2 regions of the Sphingomonas epibiotica genome follow, and region 1 is predicted to be linked to the other one. Evidence: riboswitches for the same ligand, from Rfam matches in the RefSeq annotation. Region 1 holds a riboswitch; the other holds the start of a gene.
The links. Region 1 has a riboswitch for cobalamin ahead of AAIO73_RS19255 (TonB-dependent receptor plug domain-containing protein). Riboswitches for the same ligand answer to the same signal wherever they lie in the genome.
Positions count from the first base shown of each region.

Region 1 (6,605 bases):
CCGCTCCTTCAAGTCACCGACGACCGATGATGCACGCTCGGGAATTCCCGCCGCTTCGGCGACCTTAGCGAAATCGCTCCATACATCTTCCAATGTATCGGGTGCCAGCGACAGCAGCGTCGGGGCGGTTCCGATCCAGTCGCCGAGTGCTTCTTCCAGATCGGCAGGGGTGACCGCGCAGACCGCGCATTGCGATTGGGTCAAGATGAGGTCGGGCCGCAAGTCCCGCAGAAGCGCGGTATCGACTTCGTATACCGACAGTCCTTGCCTCACGATTTCCTGGATCCGGTCGTCGATCTGCCGCGACGTCAGTCCTTTCTCGAGTCTGGTCGACGTGACGACCGGCAATGCCTTTACGAAAAGCGGATAATCGCATTCGTGCGAGCGACCGACGAGGCTCTCTCCCAATCCGAGTGCGACGGCGATTTCGGTCGCGCTCGGCAGGAGGGACACGATGCGCGGCTGCGCCATGTCAGGCGAACCGTATTCGCGGAGAAGGTCCGAATAGCGTGGGAGCGGCTCTGGCGAGGAGCCAGGACGCCAACAACAGTCCTGCGAACCATAATGCATCGTTCGCGAAGATCTGTCCCACGATCGCCATCGTGAAAGTCTCTGTCCCGCCTACCACCAAAGCAAACCCGAATAGCGCAGCCTCGTAAACAGCGAAGCCGATCAGAAAGGCGCCAAATGTCCGGAGGGTGCTCAGCTCGTTTTGTTCTCCCATGATGATGGCACCGGCGAGCATGGCGAGAATAGATGCGATGCCCAGCGCACCGCCCCAGGCGAACGCATATCCCGTGTGCGGGTAGCCGAGGACGGTGAACCCCAGCAACTGGTTGGTCGCCCAGATCGCGAGGATCGTCGTTAACGCGAGCGAGCGGCGCATGGTCGCGGCGGTCACGATCGTAACAGCCACGAACGGCATCATGCAGGCGGCAACCAGCGATCCGCCCACCGTCGCCAAGGCAAGTGTGACAGGCCATGCGAACCTCGCAATGTCGGACTTTGCTATCATTTCATCCGTCATCGAAATTCTCCTTAGAAACGCGCGCGCGCGCCAATGGCGAACGAGCGTCCGGGCGTCGCGAAACTGAAGACATCCTCGTAATCGGCGGCCGTCAAATTCTCGACTCGGCCGAACAGCTCGACATTATCCATCACCCTCACGTCGGCGTTGACGTTCAGCAGAAAGTAGTCGTCCAGTTGCACGCGAACCGGCACGAACGAGGGATCGATGAAAGCGCTGTCGATCGTCTCTCCATTGTAGCGCGCAACGAGCGTGACCCCTCCGGCATCCTTGGGAGCGCGCCAGTCGACAGCCAGGCTGGCGGTATGGGAGGGCCGCCGCACTTCGCGCGCGCCATCCTCGTGGGAACGCAGATAGGTGTAGGCTCCATTGACGCGCCAAGCTTCCGCGAAGCGCGCCTCGCCGAACACTTCGACGCCGTTTCTCTTGGATACGGTATCGCGATTGCCAGGGCTGGCGACGAAGTTCGGGGGCGGAAAAGAAGTGAAGATCTCTTCGTCCAGTTCGCTCTCGAAATAGGTGACCCCGATTGAAGCGCGCTCACCGAACAGCGACTGGTCGATCCCGATCTCCCATCCGCTCGACTTCTCGGGCCTGAGGTCGGGATTGCCGATGAAACGGCCGTCCACGAACCCATATAGTTCGTAGAACGAGGGGTTCTTCACCCCCGATCCGACGGCCCCGCGCACTCGCGTAGCCGCAGCGATCCGATAGCTCGCCTGAAGCCTGTACGTGGTTGTATCGGCGAACTGGTCGTTCCAGTCCCTGCGGATGGATGCGGACGCGCTCGCTCGGTCTCCGAGATCGATCGCATACTGGCCGACGAGACCGACATTGTCGATCTGTCGGCGACCGGTGAATGCGAAGCCGGTCGGATCGGTGTTACGGAAGCGTTCGCGTTCGACATCGAGAGCCGCCGTGACCCGGTGGGTCAGACCGCCAGCCTCGATACGCAACGTCGTATCGTAGGACCCTTTCAACCTCTGGCCCTCGCTGCCATAGCTGCGTCCAGTCGAAGCGAAACCGTCGCGCCGGGTATCCGCGATCTGGGCCGAAAACGCTTGGGTCCAGCGATCGTCGAGCAAGTCTAGCTCGCCCCTGATGAGCACATAGATAGCCTCGTTCTCGAAGCGGTTGCCGGGGCTATCGACCTGGAATCCGAAGGTCGGACTTCCCGGATCGGAATCGCTGTCGTTGAATTCGGCATTGGTGCGCGCGTAGCGTAATACACCAGTGAGGCGTGCATTGGTTGATGGCGCGAACGTCGTCTTCAGCGAGACCGCACCACTGTCGTTCGCAAGATCGCGCGTGCCGTTCCGGGCGCCTGGCGTGCCATCGGTGGTATTGAGTGTGGCGGACAGCGCGTAGTCGAGATCGCCACTATATCCAGCGATCCGGGCAGCACCGTTCACCATGCCGAACGAACCGGCTTCGATCCGCGCGACCGCCCCGGGCGCATCGCGGCCGTCGAGAGTGATGTACTGGATGACGCCGCCGATCGCGTCCGACCCGTAGATCGCGCTCTGCTGTCCGCGCAGCACCTCGATCCGCGAAGCCTCGTCGGCGATAAGCGTTCCGAAATCGAACTCGCCGGCATAGGGATCCGACACCTCGATCCCGTCAACGAGGACGAGCGTATGGTTGGCTTCAGCACCGCGCAACCGAAGCTGTGTCTGACCGGGAACCCGTCCGACCGCGACCCCTGGGACGTCGCGGAGCACGTCGGACACCTCGCGGACTTGCCTCCGGTCGAGGATTTGCTCGTCGAGGACGGTGACCGATCCGCCGATCCGGTCGAGCGGCATGGGATCGGTGGCGCGGTTCCCGGTGACGACGATCGAGGTGTTGGATGTCTCTGGATCGGCAGCGGGATCGATGGTCTGAGCGAGCGATGGAGCCGGCAGAAGCACGGAAGACAGAAGCGACAGGTGAATGTATTTCATGAGAACGAATTTCCGGGGCGCCGGGCGACTTGGCCGGAGCGTCCGCACGAGTGCGGTCGACGAGACTGCTAGGGACGGACGCGTGCATCCCCCGGCAGTCCTGCCGATGCGGCTCCAACCGCTACTCGTCGCCCGGACGAAATTCGTTTCGCGCCTGGCCAATCCCATGAGCCCGGCAAGAGCGACACGCGCCGGTCGGTCTCCTGGCTCACGGGTTGTCGCACGAAACATACCTTCCCAGACGACAATTGCCGCCCAGTGGTTGTGGAGCCAACCCCACCCATGTTACGCGCTCGCCGCTTACAGTTGCAGGGACAGCCGCAGAATTGGCCTATCGAGACCTCACTGCGTTCCCGTTACCGGCACGCTTTATCGACATTTGATTCTGCCGACGCTCGTCTCATAGACTTTGGTCGAATGAGCGGCAAGCGCGCAGTTCCAGAGCAACGCAGCAAGACGATGGTCGCCGTTTTAGGGGGTAGGTGAACTTAATCCATCGTATCTGTTTAGGTCACCAACTGAAACGCCCAGATGTTGATCCGTCGACCTTTGGATTGGCACCAGCTTTCGCTTTCGTCTGAGATCGATTCTCAACCCTTTCTTAAATATCGCGAATGGTGTCGGAAGCCGTACGGCAGCATTTTAGTTTCTAATGCGCAAGCCGGACAGATCGCATACGGTCCAACTTCGTCGCCGGTTCAATGTCCTCTATATTGAATGCGCGGCCTAAAAGCCGACCGGCGCACACCCACCCTCCAATCGGTCATTCCGGTGCCGCCACCCGCATCCCGAAACTGGCCATTGCCGACAACGGTTTCGACCGGACGCTTACCATGGCCCGCCGGCAAGGTCGTCAGAAAGGAAGGCTTTTGCGAACAGCGGGTGGCGCATAGAGCGGGCACAGATATACGTTTACGACTGAACCAGTCGAAGCGCGCTGGCCGCGACCGTCCCGAATGGGATCAATGGTCGGGATAGGATTCTCTTCATGCCCCAGCCGGTATAAAGGAACCGCCCCGATCGTAGCGGCTGCGTCGTTATCCCGCCTACCCAACCCGTGGGCTCGACCTTCGGCCCAGCCGGGCCCGCCTCAACGTGGCCCGTCGACTGCGATGACCGCGGCGTCGTCTAGCTGGAACCGGCCAAAGTCGTCGTCGCCCCATAACGAACGCTCCAGCCGGCCGACAAGCCGGATCGGCTTCCCGGTCGGCATTGACCCATAAGGCAGCGAGTATTCATGGTTTTGCGTCGAGGGAGCCGATCATAGGCAGGAATACGGCACAACCCGTTTCCTTGCAGGAAAGATCAAGCACCAGGTTCTTCCCCGATCCGTCGTTCCGCCCAGCAAACGTCCACAGAAGGCTGCGGCGCTCGGGATAGTTCGGGTCGGCGACACGGTAGGAAGCTACGCCTGCGGGGCGGCCGTCGAGCGTGAGCTGATCCGCTTTGTAGTTGGTCCCGGAGCTCGCGATCGGCAGCGCCGATCCTCGGCCTGTCACTGTGAACATGCCTTCGTAGCCCGGCCCGCGCAGCAGGAACACCGGATCGTCTACCGGGTCCTTTCCCGCCTTCAGAGTCGCATCTGATGGAATGGCGACCGTGCAGCACGAAGGGATCCCGACCGACTTCCAGCCGGCCGGGACCTCGGGTTGCGGTGCGTTCGGCGAGCAGGACACTAGCAGCAATCCCGCTACCGACCACACCGCGACCCTCATATCACCGCACTCCGTAGGCGTTGCGAAGCGCTGTCGTCTCCGTCGAGCACGGGGTGCGACGCACCACGCCCGCCGGCTGACTATAGTGCATGACGCACGCCGTGTTGTTGGCTTCACCGAAGCCCAAAGCATGGCCGAGCTCATGCGTCATGGTCGACTCATAATCAAACGAGCCGGAAGGAGGGCTCGACCGAGTAGACGGGCAATGGAACCGCCCACCCGACTCATCGCCATAATACCAGAGGTAATCGGCCTTCACGATCACGTCTGCCTGGGTGATGGTCGATCCGCTGGTCCACAGGTTGGTCGACGCGAGGGCGGTCGAGTTGGTGGGATAGCCGTCCTCCACGGTCACGATCTGAGCCGTGGTCTCGGTCCCTCGCGTGGTGGTCAGGTTATTCGCCGCGTCCCACTGATAGTAGAAGCGCGACCCTTGAGCGTTCCAGTTGCTGACCGCTCGCCCGAGGGCAGGGTCGCAGCCCGCCGGCATGGCGATGTGCAGGTACACCGACTTGGTAGTGGTCGGCCAGCGCGGGCCGATCGTCTGCGCCGATGCGGAGCCCGAGCTGATGATGGCGGCCAAGGCCGCGATGAGCGTGATCTTCTTCACTGTACCGTCTCCTGCGCCGGCGCGGCGTCATCCGCGGTGTTCCGAGCCCGCGCGACCGGCGCGAGCGTTGCCTTGAGTTGCGAGAGCGTCGTGGGGGACACCTCGCCCGTGTCGACCGGCGTCAGCGTGTCGCCCTGGACGAGGTACGTTGGCCCGAGCTGGACATAGTTCCTGGCCGCACCCCGTGCGGAAGCAGCAGGATTTCCAGCTCCCTCGGTGGCAAGCTGGCCATAAAGCCCCGCGGACAGCATCACGAGGTAGCTCTGACCATCGACGGCCTGAAGCTCGCTCGTTACCCGCAGCGTCTGACCATTCTCATCCTCGCCCGAGCGCTGACGAAGTGCGATCGGCCGATTGGGAGCACGGCCGAGGATCGAGTCGGTGATCTCAAGGAGCACCGTCGAACGGAAACCGTCGCCCAGCCGCTCGTTCCGTACTTCGACAACCCGGGCGACCGCGACAACGTCGGACAGCAACGCGTAGTCCGTCACACTCGCTGTCCCACGCGTATAGGCTGCGGCCGCCTGAAGCGGGTTGAGCCCGGCATCCGCGAGGCGACGCACCCGTGCCGGCTTGAAGTCGAGCGACTGGAGAAGCTGGATCGAGTCAGTCTCGAAGCTCTCCGCCAGCGCCGACTGGTTCGCGGCCGAGATTTGTGCACGCGGGTTAGGACGAGGGATGTTGAGCGCACGGTAGAGACGACGCAGCTCCTGCTGGTCCCCACCGGCACCACGGCGACCGAGAGCGGTTTCACGGCGGGCTTGCCGCTCACGCTTGCGATCGAGAAAACCGGCAACGGCTTGATCATCGGTTCGGTTCTGGCGGGCGTTGACCACAGCCGGGTCAGCCTGAGGAACGGCCTCGTCCTGTGTGGCGGGCGGTGTGCTCGTTTCTTGGGCGGCCACGCCGGACGTGAGCAGCGACAGAGCCGCCACGCCGCAGGCGAGAGCGCCCGACGGGATTAAGCGATTACGCATACATCCTCCTGGTTCGTTACATTCATCATCCCCGCTGGAGCTGGAGCGACCCGTTCCCCTGCGAAGCCCGACTCACCATGAGTACGGAACAAAGGGTGAACGATTTAGAATCCTACATTGCAAGCCTTTTTTGCCCGGACACTCGGATTGTTAAGGACGGTTGTTCAACAAACGGCCGGGGCTGTTGAAAAATGCGCCGCTGGTGGCTGGGTCCGGTTGGGGGCGGAATGACACCCCAACGCGTAGCGATCCCGTCTCGCATGGGATCCTTTTCGGGAAAGGCGGCGGCGCCAGGCGTCACCGCCGACGGTCCGTGTCGCAGGTAAGGAAAAC
Region 1 covers NZ_JBDGHY010000015.1:11,225-17,829, forward strand. The annotation lists gene AAIO73_RS19245 (cobalamin-binding protein) at 1-471, opposite strand, end outside; gene AAIO73_RS19250 (hypothetical protein) at 473-1,027, opposite strand; gene AAIO73_RS19255 (TonB-dependent receptor plug domain-containing protein) at 1,039-3,018, opposite strand; cobalamin riboswitch at 3,147-3,378, opposite strand; gene AAIO73_RS19260 (hypothetical protein) at 4,206-4,685, opposite strand; gene AAIO73_RS19265 (zinc metalloprotease) at 4,687-5,295, opposite strand; gene AAIO73_RS19270 (hypothetical protein) at 5,292-6,272, opposite strand.

Region 2 (10,592 bases), on a different contig from region 1:
AAGACCGGCGGGACCGAGCGCGTGGTATCCGACCTGACCGACGCGTTGATGGCGATGGGCCACGACGTCACGCTGATCGCACCGAGCGACAGCGTGACCACTGCGCGCCATTTGTCGGCGCATCCCAGCCTGCGCGCGTTGCAGGCCTATCACGGACCGGTCGCGCCCGGCGTGCCCGCCGCGCTGGAGGCGGCGCAGCTCGGGTTGCTGGCCGAGCATCTGCACGAGTTCGACATCGTCCATTGCCATGGCGAATTCGCCCATGCCGCAGTGCTGGGCGACCGGATCGGACGGAGCGTGACGACGGTGCATTGGCGGCTGGACGAACTCGACCGCAAGCTCTTCTTCCACAGCTTTCCCGAACTCCCCGTCGCGGCCATCTCGGCGGCGCAGGCGCGCGACCTGCCCCGCGCCAATCGCGCGGGGGTGGTGCATCACGGCATCCCGGTCGACCGGTTCGAACCCGGCGCGGGCGGAGAGGGAGTAGCCTTTATCGGGCGGATGACCGACCAGAAGCGGCCCGACGTCGCGATCCGCGTCGCGCGCGCGGCGGGGCGGCCGATCCGGCTGGCGGGCGGCATCGATGTCGGCAATCCGCGCTATTTCGACGAACAGGTCGCGCCGCTGCTGGGTGCGGATGCCGAACATGTCGGCGAGGTCGACGATCGCGGCAAACAGGCGCTGCTGGGCGGGGCGGCGGCACTGATCTTCCCGATCGACTGGCCCGAACCCTTCGGGCTGGTGATGATCGAGGCGATGGCGTGCGGCACGCCGGTGATCGCATGGGATCGCGGCAGCGTGCGCGAAGTGGTCGAGCATGGCGTCACCGGCTTCGTGGTAAAGACCGAGGAAGCGGCGGTCGAGGCGCTGGCGCAGATCGACACAGTCGACCGGGCGAAGGTGCGGGAACGGTTCGAAGCGCGCTTCACGGCGACGCGCATGGCGGAGGATTATGTGACGCTGTACCGCGAACGGATCGCGCTGGCGCAAGGCGCGATGGCATGAGGATCGGCTTGGTCAGCTGGGCCTATCCGCCCGAAAAAAGCGGCCTGTCGCGTGCGGCACGCGAGATCGCGCAGGCGCTGGCCGAGGCGGGGCATGACGTGCGCGTCGTGACGATGGACCGCGCGGACCGCAGCATGGACGGCGCGGTCGAGGTGGTCGGGGCGCAGGCCGATGGCTGGCTTGCCAAATTGCGCCGCTGGCCGGCGATCGGGCATTTGTGCGGTCCGGCGATGGTCGCGCGGGTCGTGCAGCGACTGCATGCCGAACGGCCGTTCGACGTGATCGAGGCAACTAACTGGTATGCGCCGGGGCTGTGGGTGGCGCTGACCGGGCCGGCACCGCTGGTCACGCGCAATTCGACGCCGGTCGCAACGAGTGCGGCCAAGCCACGGTCGTTACGCGACAGGATCGATCGCTGGGCGGCGGTGTCGCTGGAGGCACTGTCGGCACGCCGGTCGGCGGGGCTGATTTCCAATACCGAAGCGCATGGCGCGAAGGTCGCGGCGCTCTACGGTACGCAGCCGCCGGGGGCGGGCCATGCGGTGATCGGCCTCAGCCTGCCGCCGGCGATCGGTGATGCCGGACGGGCGGCGCCCTATCCGCCGGGCAATGCCGTGCTGCGGATGCTGTTCGTCGGACGCAACGAGCCGCGCAAGGGCACCGACGCGCTGATCGGCGCGCTGCCGGCACTGGCAGCGGAGGCGGATGCCGGGACGCTGCCCGATTTCCGGCTGACGATGATCGGGCTGCACCGCCAGGAACTCGACCGGCTGCCGCCCGCCGCGCTCAAGCGGATCGACAGCTATCACCGGGTCGATGACGACACGCTGCACGCCGCGCTGGCGGCGGCGGATATCGTCGTCGCGCCGTCGCGCTACGAGAGTTTCGGGTTGGTCTATCAGGAGGCGATGACCTTTGGCCGGCCGATCGCGGCGTGTGGCGAGGATCCGAGCGCCCAATTGTTCGTCGGCGGCAGCGGCGCGGGATTGCTGGCACAGGATTGCACGGCGGTGGCGCTCGGTGCGATCCTGCGGCGGATGCTGCGCGATGGCGAGTTGCGGCAGGCGTTGTCGGCGGCGGCGCGGGTTGCGGCGGGGCGCTTCACCCGCGCCGGCCTCGCGGCGGAAACGCTAGCGGCCTATGTCGCGGCGGTTAACGGGCGGAGCAGCGCGGCTTCGTCGCTCGGCCGGCCGGCGTCGGTCGACATGGCTTCGTAGGCCACCGAGCGTTCGACGACGCGCGATCGGCTGAGTTGATGGTCGATCGAGCCGGCGAGGGCCAGCGAGGTGCGCTCGAACGGCACGACCGGGCGTTCGTGGACGCGGCCGGCGAAGCGGATGCCGGCGTGGTTCAACCGGTACTGGATATCGGGCCACAGCGCCGACTGCACGCCATCGACCCAGTTGCGGCGCGGCAGGCCGAGCGATTGTAGCCCGTCGCGATCCGCCGCATGAGTCAGCCAGCCGAGCGACCCCAGCAACGCCGCGTCGGGCCGTTCGTCGGTATCGAGTTGCAGCACCCAGCCGGCGGCCAGCGCCTGCACCCGGTTGCGCTGCGCCGCGAAGTCTCCGTTCAGCGGATGGGCGATGATCTGCGCCCAAGGCGTCCGTTCGGCCAGGGCCGCCGCGTCGGCGGACGTACCGTCGAGCAGGACGATGGCGTGGGGAAAGGCGGGGCGGAGGTCGGCGAGCATCGTGGCGATGGTGTCCGCCTCGCCGGCGCGGGCGATCATGCCGAGCGTGACGCTGTGCGGTCGCGGGGTGGCGGGCCGGCCATCGACCAGTCCCAGTGCCCATGCCGCGTTGCGCCGGGCATGGGGGGCAAACGCGAAGCCGCGTGCGGGCGATCGTCCCTGCAAATGGTCACCGATTGCGTTGCGTAATCGCTCGGCGTCGAAACGAAGGTCGACGACTGCCAGCCCGCAATGGGTGCATTCGGGCAGCGCGCGGTCGTGCCAGTTGGCGTTGCCGCAGATCGGGCAGCGCGGTGCCGTGCCTTGACTCATCTTAATCGCCCCCTTGCGTTGCCGCGACGGGGAACGCACGACGCGGCCTGACGGTTCGTCGGGACGACAGACGGGAAACGGACATGGACACGATCATCGTCGCGGGGGCGACCGGCGATTTGGGCGGGCGGATCGCGAAGGCGGCAGTCGCGCGCGGCGCGAAGGTGCGTGCGCTGGTCCGGCCGGGCACCGCCCCCGACCGGATTGCCAAACTCGAAGCGATCGGGGCCGATCCTTATCCGGTCGATTTCGGCGACGCGCAGGCGCTGGCCCATGCCTGTCGCGCCGTGGTGTGCGTGGTGTCGGCGCTGAACGGCTTGGGTGACACGATCCTCGATGCGCAGACGCGGCTGCTCGACGCGGCGCTTGGCGGCGGGGCGGCGCGGTTCATCCCGTCCGATTTCTCGATCGACTATCGCGCGCTGCCGACCGGCACCAACCGCAATTTCGACTTGCGCCGCGCCTTCCGCACCCGGATCGACACTGCGCCGATCATGGCGACGTCGATCTTCAACGGCGCGTTCGCCGATATGCTGAACGGGCAGATGCCGTTGACCCAGCGGCGGGTGCGGCGTGTGCTGTACTGGGGTGATGCGGACGTGAAGTTCGCGCTGACGACCAAGGACGATGTCGCCGCCTACACCGCCGCCGCCGCGCTCGATCCGGCCGCGCCGCGCGACCTGCATATCGCGGGGGCCGAGGTCAGCGCGCGCGATCTGGCGGCATTGATGGGCGAGGTGACGGGCAGGCCCTATGGACTGCTACGCGCCGGGTCGCTCGGGTCGCTGGCGCGGATGATCGCCGTGACGCGCCGGCTGTTTCCCGCGCGGGATCAGGTGTTTCCGGCGTGGCAGGGTATGCAGTATCTGCACAATATGTTCGATGGGCGGGCGCCCAGCGCGCCCGTGGACAATGGGCGCTATGATGTGGCGTGGACCCCGTTGCGAGAGGTGGTGGCGCAGTGATGCGGTCGTATCCTCGCGGAGGCAAGGCCTGCGAAAGTCGCCCGATCACTTAAGAAATCCCGTACCCCGGCGAAGGCCGGGGTCCAGTTGGGAAGGCTTTTCCCGACCTTACCGACGTCCCCCAACTGGGCCCCGGCCTTCGCCGGGGTACAAGAATAGCGTTTCGCTACGGTCTCGCCGATGCGGGGATATTGTCAGGGTGCGCGATCGAACCGGTGAAGCGGCAGCACCATGCCTGCCACCACGAACCAGCACCGATCGACCTTCGCTGCCACCGCTTGATTCAACCGCCCCGCCGCATCGCGAAATCGCCGGCCGAGCGGATGGTCGGGCACGATGCCCATGCCGACCTCGTTGCCGACCAGCAGCACCGGGTGCCGCGCCCGGCCGATCGCGGCGAGCAGGTCGGCGGTATGGCGGTCGATATCATGGTCACCCAGCATCAGGTTCGACAGCCATAGCGTCAGGCAATCGACCAGCACCGGCCCCGTCGCCGCATCGATCGCAGCCGCCAGATCGACCGGGCATTCGACCGTGTGCCAACAGGAGCCGCGATCGGCGCGGTGGCGGGCGATGCGGTCGGTCATCTCCTCGTCCCAGGCCTCTGCCGTGGCGAGATAGGTCCATGGCCCTGCCAGCGCCTCGCACGCCTGTTGCGCCAGCCGGCTCTTGCCCGAGCGTGCGCCGCCCACGAACAGGGTTGTCGTCGCCATCTTGTCCTGTGCCCCGATGCGCTCTAAGGGCGCGGATGCGACAGGTTCCCAGAAATGGGATGAAAAGGGAACCCGGAAGCGCGTCGTGAACGCGTCATCCGGGGCTGCCCCCGCAACTGTGACCGGCGAGCCTTGCTCCCCCGCATGCCACTGGACATCCGTCCGGGAAGGCCGGGCAAGGCGACGACCCGGGAGCCAGGAGACCTGCCCGTCGCGGTTGTCCTTCGCGCGGACGGGGTGTGCCGGGTGATCGAGGGTTTCCTCGCGTGACGACGTCGTTTGGGGGTCGTGCGCGCGGAGAACAGCCTGTTCCGGCGCCCGCGCCGCGCGTCCCCTTGTTTGATGCCAAGGGGGATTACCCGAATGAAGACCCGTTTCCTGTTGCTGCCCTGCCTGTTGGCGGCAGCCCCGAGCTTTGCGCAGAGCGCGCAGTCGTCCGCCGGCCTCGAACGCGTGGCGCAGGGCGATGACGACATCATCGTCACCGCCAATCGCGAGGCGCGGCCGGTCGATACCGTCGGGCAGGCGGTGACCGTGCTCGACCTCGCCACCATCGAACAGCGGCAGGCGGTGGTCGTATCCGACCTGCTGCGCCAGACGCCGGGCGTTACCGTTACCCGCAATGGCGGCATCGGCACGACGACCAGCGTCAACATCCGCGGCGCCGACAGCGACCAGACCGTGGCGCTGATCGATGGCGTCAAGCTGAACGATCCGTCGTCGCCGGGTGGCGGGTTCAATTTCGGCAACCTGCTGGTCGGCAATATCGCCCGCATCGAAGTGCTGCGTGGGCCGCAGTCGGTGCTGTGGGGCAGTCAGGCGATCGGCGGCGTCGTCAACCTCATCACCCGCCAGCCGACCGAGGACCTGTCGATCAACGTGCGCGGCGAGGGCGGTTCGTTCGGCACCGGACAGGGGTTCGCCAACATCTCGGGCAAGGCCGGACCGGTTTCGGCCAGCATCGGCGGCGGTTTCCTGACCACCGACGGCATTTCGGCCTATGCGCCGGGACGTGAGGCGGACGGTTATCGCAATTATGGCGCGAACGGCAGCGTATCGGTGGCGCTGGCCGACAGCGTATCGGTCGACGTGCGCGGCTTTTATTCGAACGGGCGGACCGATATCGACGGGTTTCCGGCGCCGACCTTCAGCTTCGGCGATACCCGCGAAGTTGGCGATGCGGAGCAGTGGACCGGCTATACCGGGCTGAACGCCGCGCTGTTCGACGGGCGGTTCCGCAACCGCATCGGCTATGCCCATACGTCGAGTAACCGGACCAACACCGATCCCGACGGCATTCCGACCGAGACGTTCCGGGGCAAGGGGCGCAACGATCGCTTCGACTATCAAGGGTCGTTCGACGTGACCGAGGCGGTGTTCGCGACCTTCGGCATCGAGCGCGAAGTGTCGCGCTTCACCTCGTCCAGCTATGGCGGCACACCGACCACCGGTCGCGCGCGGCTGTTCGGGGTCTATGGCCAGCTGGCGGTGACGCCGATCGCGAATCTGACGCTGACCGGCGGGGTGCGGCACGACGATCATAATGTCTTCGGTGGTGCGACGGTGTTCGCGGGCAGCGGCGTATGGTCGCCGAACCGGGGCAACACGCTGTTGCGCGCCAGCTATTCCGAAGGGTTCAAGGCACCGACCCTGTATCAGTTGCAGAGCGAATACGGGAATGCGCTGCTGACCCCCGAACGTTCGCAGGGCTGGGACGCGGGCATTACCCAGCGCGGGCTGAACGATGCGGTCGAGGCGAGCGCGACGTGGTTCGACCGCACGTCGAAGGATCTGATCGCGTTCATCTCCTGCCCCCCGGCCGGTACCGGCATCTGTGCCGGACGGCCGTTCGGCACCTATGACAATATCGCCCGTGCCGAGGCGAGGGGGCTGGAATTCGCGCTGAAGCTGCGTCCGGTCGATGCGTTCACCGTCGCCGCCGCCTATACGTGGCTCGATGCCGAGAACCGCTCGGCGGGTACGGCCAATTTCGGGCGCAAGCTGGCTCGGCGTCCTGCCGACAGCCTGACGGTCAATGCCGATTATCGCTGGGGCTTCGGGCTGGGCGTAGGCGCGACCGTCACCATGATCGGCGATAGTTTCGACAATGCGTCGAATACGCGGCGGCTGGACGGCTATGTCCTGACCGATCTGCGCGCGTCGTTCCCGGTCACCGAACGGATCGAAGTCTATGGCCGCGTCGAAAATCTTTTCGACGAACGCTATCAGACGATCTTCCAATATGGGACGCCGGGGCGCGCCGCCTTTGGTGGCGTCAGGCTCAGCTACTGATGACCGACCTCGCCGAATTCTGGGCGCATGGCGGGCGGGTGACCGCCGCCGCGCGCGTGTTCGGCGGGGAGGACTGGATCGACCTTTCCACCGGCATCGCGCCATGGGCGTATCCGCATGGCGCGATCGATCCCGGTCATGACCGCCTGCCCGAACCGGGCGAACTGGCAGCACTGGAAGCGGCGGCGGCGCAGGCGTTCGGAGTCGCCGATCCGGCGCGGGTGGTGGCGGTGCCGGGAACCGACCTGGCGCTGCGGCTGCTGGCGGTGATCCTGAATGCCGAGCGGCCGGCGGTGGTGTGGCCGGGCTATGCCGGTCATGTCGCCGCATGGCCCGATGCGCGCGCCGTCGCGGCGCTCGCCGATCCGGGCGATGCCGACCTACTGGTGCTGGCCAGTCCCGCCAATCCCAATGGCTTTGTCACGCCGCCCGAGCATCTGCTGGCGCTGACGCGGCAGCGGATCGTGGTGGTCGACGAAGCCTATGCCGATCCCGCACCCGGTCTGGGTGCGCAGGCGTCCGACCGGCTAATCGTGCTGCGATCCTTCGGCAAATTCCATGGCCTGCCCGGATTGCGGCTGGGCTTCGTGATCGCTGGCGGCGGGGTGACGGTGGCGCTGCGCCAGTTGCTCGGCGACTGGCCGGTGTCGAGCGCGGCGGTTCGGATCGGGACAGTGGCCTATGCCGATCGCGGCTTTGCCACGGGTCAGGCGGGGCGGATCGAAACGGCGGGGATGTTGCTCGATCAGGCGCTGGCGGGGTGGCCGGTGGTCGGCCATGCGCCGCTGTTCCGCCTGATCGAGACCGGCGACGCACATGCGCTGTTCCGTCACCTGTGCAACCGTGCCATCCTGACCCGGCCGTTCGCCGACCGGCGCGACCGGTTGCGCATCGGCCTGCCGCCCGACGGCGCGGCGCTTTCCCGTCTTACCACCGCCCTATCGGAGCATGACCGATGACCGAGACCCCCGACGACTATGCGAAGCACAATGCGCGGATGCAGCGCATGGCGGTGGCACGCGAGAAGATGCAGGCGCGCCGCACGCTCGAACGCGGGCTGCTGATCGTCCATACCGGCAATGGCAAGGGAAAGTCGTCGAGCGCGTTCGGCATGGCGATCCGCAGCATCGGCTGGGGAATGAAGGTCGCGATCCTGCAATACGTCAAGGGCAAGTGGGAGACGGGCGAGCGCAACTTCTTCGACGCGCATCCCGACCTCGCCAGCTTCGAGGTGATGGGCGAGGGGTTTACCTGGGATACGCAGGACCGGGCCAAGGATATCGCCGCCGCGCGCGCCGCATGGGAACGGTCGAAGGAAATGATCCTCGATCCCGCGATCGACTTCGTGATTCTGGACGAACTCAACATCGTGTTGCGTGACGACACGCTGCCGATCGCCGAGATCGTCGCGTTCCTGAAGGAGCGTCCGCTGACCAAGCATATCTGCATCACCGGCCGCAACGCGAAGCCCGAATTGCTGGAGATCGCCGACCTGATCACCGAATTCGGCGAGGTGAAGCATCCCTATCATGCCGGGTTCAAGGCGCAGAAGGGCGTCGAATATTGATCCGTCGCTTCGCCCTGTTGCTGGTGGCGCCAGTACTGGTGTCGGCCGCGCCACGTGCGCCCCGCATCGTGTCGATCAACCCGTGCGTCGATGCAGTGCTGGCCCGCGTCGCCGATCCGGCGCAGATTATCGGCATCAGCCATTATTCGCAGGATGCGCGCGCGACCTCGGTGCCGCTGGCGTGGTCGAACCGGTTCAAGGCGACGTCGGGCACGGCGGAGGAAGTGGTGGCGCTGCGTCCCGATATCGTTCTGGCCGGTCCGCATGTCGAACCGGCGACGATCGCCGCGCTGAAGCGGCTGAAGATCAAGCTGGTGCAATATCCGGTCGCGGAATCGGTGCCGGAAAGCATCGCGCAGGTTCGCGAGATCGCCGCCGCCACCGGCCATGCCGCGCGCGGCGAGGCACTGGCGGCGCGCATCGCGGTGGCGGCGGCACCATCGTCGGCGCGACCGATCAGCGCGCTGGTGTGGCAGGGGAACGGGCTGGTGCCGGGTAGCGGCACGCTGACAGATGATCTGCTCCGGCGCGCGGGGTTTCGCAACATGAGCGCGAAATATGGCCTGAAGCAATGGGACGTCCTCCCCCTCGAATATCTGGTCGCCGATCCGCCGCGCGTGCTGTTGTCGACGGCGCCGGCTGGGGTGCAGGACGATCGCATGACCGGTCATCCGGCGGTGCGGCGGCTGGCGAAGCATATCATCGTTGCTCCCTATCCGACGCGGTTAATGAATTGCGGCGGCCCGACGATCGTCGCGGCGATGGCGCGGTTGCGGCAGGTGCGTGCGCAGGTGGCGTCGTGAAGCGGTTGACATTCGGCCTGATCGTCCTGCTGCTGCTCGCCGCCGCGCTGTCGGTCGCGGCGGGGAAGGTGTGGGTGCCGTTCGACGCGTGGACCGCCGACGATCCGCGATCGATCATCATCGTCGAACTGCGCCTGCCGCGCACCGTGCTGGCGCTGCTGGTGGGAAGCGCGCTCGGCCTGTCGGGCGCGGTGATGCAGGGCTATCTGCGCAATCCGCTGGCCGATCCGGGGCTGTTCGGCGTGTCGTCGGGCGCGGCGTTCGGCGCGGTGATCGCGCTGTATTTCGGCTATGCCGCACAGATGTGGCTGTTGCCCGGCTTCGCGCTGGTCGGGGCGGGGGTAACGATGGCGCTGCTGGCATTGATCGCCGGTCGCTCCGGCAGCCTGATCCTGTTCACGCTCGGCGGCATGATCCTGACCAGCATAACCGGCTCGCTGACGGCGCTTGCCATCAGCCTTGCCCCGACGCCGTTCGTGTCGTCGCAGATCGTGACGTGGCTGATGGGCGCGCTGACCGATCGTAGCTGGGACGATGTGACGGTCGCCGCACCGCTGATCGTCACTGGAATGGCGTTGCTGGCGATGACCGCGTGGTCGCTCGACGCGTTGACGCTGGGCGAGGCGGCGGCGCGGTCGATGGGGGTCGATCCGGCCCGGCTGCAACGGCTGGTGATCGCGGGCATCGCGCTGACCGTGGGCGCGTCGGTGGCGTCGGCGGGGATCATCGGGTTCGTCGGGTTGATCGTGCCGCACATGGTTCGGCCCTTTGCCGGCAACCGGCCCTCGGCGATCCTGCTGCCCTCCGCGCTGGCCGGCGCGGTGCTGCTAACCCTTGCCGACAGCCTCGTGCGCCTCGCCCCGACCGTCAGCGAATTGCGGCTGGGCATCGCCATGTCGATGCTGGGCGGGCCGTTCTTCCTCTATCTCCTGATCGCGATGCGGCGGAGGCTGGCATGACCGATCTGGTGGCGGATGCGATCGGCCTGACGCTGGGCGGCAAGCGCGTGCTGGACGATGTGTCCTTCGCGTTTCGACCCGGGCGGGTGACCGCGCTGCTGGGGGCGAATGGCGCGGGCAAGTCGAGCCTGCTCGCCTGTCTCGCGGCGCTGCGACGGCCGGACAGGGGCGCGGTACGGTTGGGCGACACCGATGTACAGTCGATCGACCGGCGCGCACGGGCACGGGCGATCGGGTTGTTGCCGCAAGCTGCCGATGTGCATTGGGATATCGATGTTCAAAC
Region 2 covers NZ_JBDGHY010000003.1:273,317-283,908, reverse strand. The annotation lists gene AAIO73_RS07695 (glycosyltransferase family 4 protein) at 1-1,005, shown strand, start outside; gene AAIO73_RS07690 (glycosyltransferase family 4 protein) at 1,002-2,222, shown strand; gene AAIO73_RS07685 (glycosyltransferase family protein) at 2,144-3,010, opposite strand; gene AAIO73_RS07680 (NmrA family NAD(P)-binding protein) at 3,094-3,975, shown strand; gene cobU (bifunctional adenosylcobinamide kinase/adenosylcobinamide-phosphate guanylyltransferase) at 4,170-4,688, opposite strand; cobalamin riboswitch at 4,714-4,914, shown strand; gene AAIO73_RS07670 (TonB-dependent receptor plug domain-containing protein) at 5,052-6,980, shown strand; gene AAIO73_RS07665 (aminotransferase class I/II-fold pyridoxal phosphate-dependent enzyme) at 6,980-7,939, shown strand; gene cobO (cob(I)yrinic acid a,c-diamide adenosyltransferase) at 7,936-8,547, shown strand; gene AAIO73_RS07655 (ABC transporter substrate-binding protein) at 8,544-9,350, shown strand; gene AAIO73_RS07650 (FecCD family ABC transporter permease) at 9,347-10,309, shown strand; gene AAIO73_RS07645 (ABC transporter ATP-binding protein) at 10,306-10,592, shown strand, end outside.
Region 2: linked by a shared signal. The riboswitch ahead of AAIO73_RS07670 (TonB-dependent receptor plug domain-containing protein) and the one ahead of AAIO73_RS19255 (TonB-dependent receptor plug domain-containing protein) in region 1 are both predicted to bind cobalamin.